Regions from separate parts of the Comamonas sp. lk genome, predicted to be linked through region 1. Evidence: riboswitches for the same ligand, from Rfam matches in the RefSeq annotation. Region 1 holds a riboswitch; the other holds the start of a gene.
What was found. Region 1 has a riboswitch for glycine ahead of EAO39_RS10425 (trimeric intracellular cation channel family protein). Riboswitches for the same ligand answer to the same signal wherever they lie in the genome.

Region 1 (3,396 bases):
GCGGAATGCCGGGAACCTTGCGTACCTCAAACCCCTGCTGGGCGAGACCTTCGCGCACGCTGCCTGCAATGCACCAGCTTGCCACAGCGGTGCCACGCCGGCAGTGGCGTGCCACGTTCTTCATGGCTTCGGGGCTCCACAGCTCGGGATTGAGTTTGGGAGAAAAACCATCAAGGTAGACGCTGTCCACCGTCAGCTGCTGCTTGCGCAACACGGTCTGGGCATCTCCCACATAAAGGGTGAGCAGCACCTGTCCGTTGTCAAAAGACAGCCGGTGCACGCCGGGCAGCAAGCCCCACCACTGGGCCTGCAACTGCTCGGCCAAGAGCTGCAGCTGCGGGTCATCAGGCAGGCCGCGCAACAGATCGTCGGCAGACACGGGATAGGCCTCGATCGAGGCAAAGTGCAGCACGCGCGGGCGCAGGGGGTCTGCCTTCCAGGCAGCCCAGGTGACGAGAAAATTCAGTCCAAAGCCAAAGCCAATCTCCAGGATTCGCCATTGCGAGGCGTGGGCCCAGGCCTCGGGAAGACCGCAGCCGCCCAGGAAACCCTGACGAGCCTGATCCAGACCGCCCAGTTCGCTGCGGTACCGGTCACCGAAGCGGGGGCTATAGGGCGTGCCATCGGCAAGCCATGTGATGGATTCCCCATTGAGGGGCGGCTCCAGACTCTCACCGGGTTTTTCAGATGGGGGCAGGGGTAGGCTCTCGACAGACATTGCAGGGTCTTGACTCTCTTATTCCCAGCGCTGCTGATAGGAGAACACCGGCAGACGCCATTTGAAGCGTATGGCGGCCAGGCGAAACGCCAGGCCACCGGCAAAGCACACGATGGTGCTGATATTGGGGCTGACATCCAGAGCGCGCAGACCCAGGAACATCAGGCACACGGCCAGGGAGACGCTGGCATACAGCTCGCGGCGGAAGACCACGGGCACCTGGTTGCAGAGCACGTCGCGCAAAATGCCGCCGCTGATACCGGTGATCATGCCGGCCATGATGACGACGATGGTGGGGTAGCCCAACTCCAGCGCGGTGTTGGAGCCAATCAGCGAGAAAGCGATCAAACCCATGGCGTCCAGCAGCAAAAACACCTGCTTCAAGCGGTGCATATGTCGGGCGATGAGCGTGGTCAGCAGGCCGAAGCTGATGACCAGATACACATATTCGGGGTGTTGCGTCCAGCCTATGGGGTAGTGGCCCAGCACCATGTCGCGTATGGTGCCGCCACCCAGGGCGGTGACAAAGGCGATGACGACCACGCCAAAAATGTCCATATTGCGCCGGCCCGCAGCCAGTGCGCCGGACATGGCTTCGGCCGCGATGGCCACCAGATAGATCACCAGCATGACGGTGATATTGCTGGCCTGGAAGGAGTCCAGCAAGGAAACGGAGGGAAGCATGACAGCCCTGATTGGGTTAAGCCAGTCATTCGCCATAGCGAAATGTCAGGCGTGCCTCTCCCGCTGTCCTTTGTACCTGAGAGTTGCGTGCGCCAGCCTGGCCGTGCACTTGCCCCTTCGGTGAGCCTGCAGCAAAGGGCTGCGGGCTGCTCTCCAGTTGGCGAATTCGTGCGGCCGATCTATCGGCTGCACTGTCCTGTCCTGCGGTACGGGGTGCCTGAGCGATTATGGGAGTTTGCGCCTTCGGCGGAGGCATGGGGCCATGTTTGGCGCCTGCCTCGCTCTCCCGCAGGAAAGCCGTGATTCTAGCCAGTTGGAAGGGGGACTTCACGCAAAAAAGCCAAGGCCTGGAGCCTTGGCTTATGGGGCAGACGGGCCGCAGCGGCTTATTGCAGCTGATCTTTCAAGGCCGCCAGGGCTTTTTGTGCGCAGGCCTCGTCCAGGTGGCCGCCGGGCGCACCGGCCACGCCGATGGCGCCAATGACCTCATTGCCCGCCTTGATGGGCACGCCGCCGGCCAGCACCAGAAAGCCGGGGATTTGCGCCAGACCGGCGGCATCGGGGTTGGATTGAATCGTCTTGGCCATGCCGCTGGTCGGGTTGCGCGACGATGCCGAGGTGAAAGCCTTGGCGGTGGCGGCTTTGGGCGTGTGGGCGCCGGCGCCATCGGCGCGGGACAGTGCCAGCAGCACGCCGGCGCGGTCCACCACGGCAGCGGTCACGTTATGGCCGTCGGCGCTGCAGGCGGCAACGGTTTGCTGGGCCAGTTGGGCGGCGGTTGCCGAGGCAATCGAGCGGGTGCTGACCGTAGCGGCAGAGGCGGCGCCGCAGGCCAGGGTGCTCAGGGCGAGGAGGGCAAAAGTGCTCAGGCGATTCATGTCAGGGCTCCAGGGGGTGAAAGCAATGACTGAACTGTAGGAACACGGGCGCTTGGCGCCTATTCGCAAGCCAACGGACGGCTCTCGGTAGTTTTACCGAGGGTGGGCCTCAGCTGCGGGCAGCGGCAGACAGCAGCAGCCGGGTCTGCTCGGCCACGGAGCCCGTGCCCAGCTTTTCGGCCAGCTTGGCACGGTGGGTGTCCACGGTGCGCACGGAGATATCCAGCGCGGCCGCGATCTCCTTGCTGCCCAGGCCCTTGGTGATCAGCTCCAGCACCTCGCGTTCGCGCTCGGTCAGCACCTGCAGATGGTGGCGGGCCTCGTTGCGCTCGGCCTGCCGGGCTAGCGTGGCCTGGGCAGTCCTGATGGCCTCCAGCAGGGTCTGCTCCTCTATGGGTTTGGTCAGAAAGTCGGTGACGCCGGCCTTGAAGGCCCGGCGGCAGGAGTGCAGATCGCCATGGCCGGTGATGACGATGGCCGGCCAGTCCACGCCTTGCGCACGCAGCTGCTCATACAGCTGCAGGCCGGACATCAGCGGCATGCGCAAATCCATGATCAGCACGCCGGGCTGGCTGCGGTCCAGATGGGCCAGGCATTCGGCAGGAGAGGCAAAGCAGCTCACGCTCAGGTCATAGGTCTGTAGCAGCAGATGCAAGGCCTCGCGCACCGAGGCGTCGTCGTCTATCAGGTAAATCATGGGATGGGGTTTTCCGGGGCGGCGCCCGTGGTCGCCAGGGGCAGGGTCAGCACAAAGCAGGCACCTGGCCAGGCGGTGCTTGGGCTGGCGCTGGCGGGCGGCAGATATTGCAGCTGGCCGCCCATGCGTTCCATCAGCGTGGCGCACAGCGGCAGGCCCAGGCCCATGCCGCCGCTCTTGGTGGTGAAGAAAGGGTCGAAAATGCGCTGGGCCGTGGCGGCGTCTATGCCGGGGCCGTTGTCCCGCACCGTGAGACTGGCTTGTCGGCCGTCGGCTTGCTGCGCTATCTGTATGGCCGGCTCAGCCACCGAGCTCTGCGACAGCGCTTCCAGCGCATTGCGCACCAGATTGTGCAGCACCTGCTCCAGTGCCACGGGGTCGGCCCAAACGCTGCAATCTGCCGGCGCCGGCTCCCATAG
Region 2 (3,396 bases), 670 kb from region 1:
GCCCCAATCATGCAACAAGGCAGCACCGGCAACGGCGCTGCCTTTTTTCATTTCAAACTCTCTGCGGCTCCAGTTGTCTCGGTCTTTAATTCAGATGCCCAGCGGTAAATCGGCCCGCTTCAGCGTGCGCAGCACAAAGCTGGACTGACTGTGGCGTATGCCCTTGATCTTGTAGAGCTTCTCGCGCAGCAAACGCTCATAGTCACGCGTGTCCTTGACGACAATGCGCAGCAGATAGTCGTATTCGCCCGAGACCAGATGCGCCTCCACCACTTCGGGAATGGTGGCCAGCACCTCGCCGAATTTCTCCAGCGTGTTGTCGGAGTGACTGTCCAGCGTCACCATCACCAGCACCGAATCGGCCAGGCCCAGCGCCTGGGGATTGAGGCGCACGGTATAGCCCTCGATCACGCCGGCTTCCTCCATTTTCTTGATGCGCGCCCAGCATGGAGAGGCGCTCAAGCCCACGGCAGCGCCGATTTCCTGCAGACTGGCCCGCGCATTGGCTTGCAAAGCAGCAAGAATCTTTTTATCCAAAGTGTCCATGGCCTTGAATTTATCGCTTTTTAAGCATTGGCAGCAAAATTTTCTGTAGCAAAGCGATATCTGCAGAAAACAAAGCAGCATTTTCTGCACTGCAACATGCATAGTTGAGTCCATGGAAGCACGTTCACCAACGCAGTAAAACCATTCAAGTGATCCCGCTGTTTACCGTCAGCGCCAGATTGTCTGATCCGCCACCGGAACCCGTTCCAGGCCGCGCCACTTATCCGCAGTGGCGCGGCCTGTCGCATTCTGGGCAGTGCCACAGAGTGAGAAAGGACTATGCAATTGATATCTGTCTGCGCTTTTACTGATTGGAGTGCAAGCGGTTTTTATGCGCATCTCTCACAGCCAACGCCGCCGGATCGGCATGCGCAGACCTCGTACAAACCCGCATAAACCCCATGTTGCGACGCAATAACTGGCGGCTAGAATGCCTGCTGTCAGGAGAGAGTGCCTACGGGGTTTGACCCGCAACGCACCGCCGAAGGCGCAGGCTCTGCCTTTATGCAGCACCCGAACGCTCAGGCAAAAGGACTGACAAGCGCTGACGGGCGAGCAAAGCTCAGTCCACAGCGTTCCTTGCTGGAGAGAGGTGCTGCGCTTGCAGCACCCACCGAAGGAGCAAGCTGCACCCGCGTGCAGTGAATCTCTCAGGTAAAGCGGACAGCAGGGCAAGACCGCCACGCCAGGCAATGCGATATCTATTGCATTTGCCGGGCATGGCAACTCATTTGGTTTCACCACCGGAGCTTGCCCCTTGACTGCCGCCGACAACCAACCTCTGCGCCACACCCCTTTGTTCGCCCTGCACCAGCAGCTGGGCGCCCGCATGGTGCCATTTGCCGGCTATTCCATGCCCGTGCAGTACCCCCAGGGGCTGATGGCCGAGCATCTGCACACCCGCAAGGCCGCCGGCCTGTTTGACGTCTCCCATATGGGCCAGCTGCTGCTGCGCGGTGCCGACGCTGCCGCCGCCCTGGAAACGCTGATGCCCGTGGACGTGCAAGACCTCGGCGTGCACAAACAGCGCTACGGCCTGCTGCTCAATGACCAAGGCGGCATTCTGGACGATCTGATGTTCGTCAACCGCGGCGACGACTTATTCGTCATCGTCAACGGTGCCTGCAAACAGGCCGATATCGCCCATATCCAGGAGCGCATAGGCCAGCGCTGCGAAGTGATTCCCCTGCCCGATCAGGCTTTGCTGGCCCTGCAAGGCCCGAAAGCGGTCACGGTGCTGGCGCGCCTGATCCCCGGCGTGAGCCAGCTGGTCTTCATGACCGGCGGCCATTTTGACTGGCAAGGCCATGCGCTCTACATCACGCGTAGCGGCTACACCGGCGAGGACGGTTTTGAAATCTCCGTGCCCGCAGACGGTGCCCAAGCCCTGGCCCAAGCACTGCTGGCCCAGTCCGAAATCGCCCCCATCGGTCTGGGCGCACGCAACTCGCTGCGACTGGAAGCCGGTCTTTGTCTCTACGGCAACGATATAGACACGACCACCACGCCGGTGGAAGCGGCGCTGAACTGGGCCATACAGAAAGTGCGCCGCAACGGCGGTGCGCGTGAAGGCGGTTTTCCCGGTGCATCCATCGTGCTGGAACAGCTACAAAATCCGCAGCAGCTCCAGCGCAAGCGCGTAGGCCTGGTGGCCTTGGAGCGCATTCCCGTGCGCGAGCCTGCGGTGCTGGAGAACATGGACGGCCAGCATATAGGCCATATCACCAGCGGCCTGCTCAGCCCCACGCTCAACCAGCCCGTGGCGCTGGCCTATGTGCAGCCCGACTATGCGGCGCTGGGTACCGAGATCTTCGCCATGGTGCGCGGCAAGCCCGTGCCCATGAAGGTCACGGCCACGCCGTTTGTGCCCACGAACTATTACCGAGGCTGAACCGCTGCCGTGGCCCGGCCTCTTGTTTGAGCAGGCCAATTCATCCGGCGGTGCTCAGAACGCCGCTAAAGTGCGCGCTGGACCTTTCTCAAAACACAGATTTCCCTGAATTCACCATCTGGAGCTTTCCATGAGCATCAAATATTCCAAAGAACACGAATGGATCAACACGGCTGACACCAATGCAGCCATCGTCGGCATCACCGTCCACGCACAGGATGCGCTGGGCGATGTGGTGTTTGTCGACCTGCCCGCCGTGGGCTCCACCTTCAAGGCCGGCGATGTGGCTGGCGTGGTCGAATCCGTCAAGGCCGCTGCCGATGTCTACATGCCCGTGACCGGCGAAATCGTGGAAGTCAACGAAGCTCTGCGCGACGACCCTGCCCTGGCCAACAGCGACCCTCTGAACAGCGGCTGGTTCTTCAAGGTCAAGATGAGCGATGTCAGCGAACTCGAAGGCCTGATGGAAGAGACGGCCTATAACGACTTCGCTGCCAGCAATTGATTTTTTCCACGGCCTTCGCGTTTGCGAAGGCCGTTTTTCTTTCTGCCTGCGCCCCCAGTCAGTCACAGTATTTGAGAACAGGTCCCTCCCATGCTGATGTCGCCCCCCGCTCCCGTTGCCAGCCTTGAAGCGCTGGAAAATCCCGGTGAATTCATTCCCCGCCACATAGGCATAGATGCCGCGGATGAAGCGCTGATGCTTTCCGTGATTGGCGAGGCCTCGCGCGCCGCGCTGATCAACTCCATCGTGCCGCGTTCGATTGCGCGCGCCAAACCCATGGATTTGCCGGATCCCGTCACCGAAGCCGCAGCGCTGGCCGAGCTCAAGGCCATCGCCGGCAAGAACCAGGTGCTCAAAAGCTTTATCGGCCAGGGCTACTACGGCACGCATACGCCGGGCGTCATCCTGCGCAATATTCTGGAGAACCCCGCCTGGTACACGGCCTACACCCCGT

Region 2: another riboswitch for glycine. It lies ahead of gcvT (glycine cleavage system aminomethyltransferase GcvT); the one in region 1 lies ahead of EAO39_RS10425 (trimeric intracellular cation channel family protein).

What each region holds. Positions count from the first base shown of each region.
Region 1 covers NZ_UOOB01000001.1:2,266,049-2,269,444, forward strand. The annotation lists gene mnmC (FAD-dependent 5-carboxymethylaminomethyl-2-thiouridine(34) oxidoreductase MnmC) at 1-718, opposite strand, end outside; gene EAO39_RS10425 (trimeric intracellular cation channel family protein) at 737-1,402, opposite strand; glycine riboswitch at 1,456-1,569, opposite strand; glycine riboswitch at 1,597-1,701, opposite strand; gene EAO39_RS10430 (heme-binding protein) at 1,789-2,280, opposite strand; gene EAO39_RS10435 (response regulator) at 2,390-2,977, opposite strand; gene EAO39_RS10440 (ATP-binding protein) at 2,974-3,396, opposite strand, start outside.
Region 2 covers NZ_UOOB01000001.1:2,936,839-2,940,234, forward strand. The annotation lists gene EAO39_RS13350 (Lrp/AsnC family transcriptional regulator) at 91-546, opposite strand; glycine riboswitch at 978-1,093, shown strand; glycine riboswitch at 1,119-1,223, shown strand; gene gcvT (glycine cleavage system aminomethyltransferase GcvT) at 1,304-2,437, shown strand; gene gcvH (glycine cleavage system protein GcvH) at 2,568-2,942, shown strand; gene gcvP (aminomethyl-transferring glycine dehydrogenase) at 3,033-3,396, shown strand, end outside.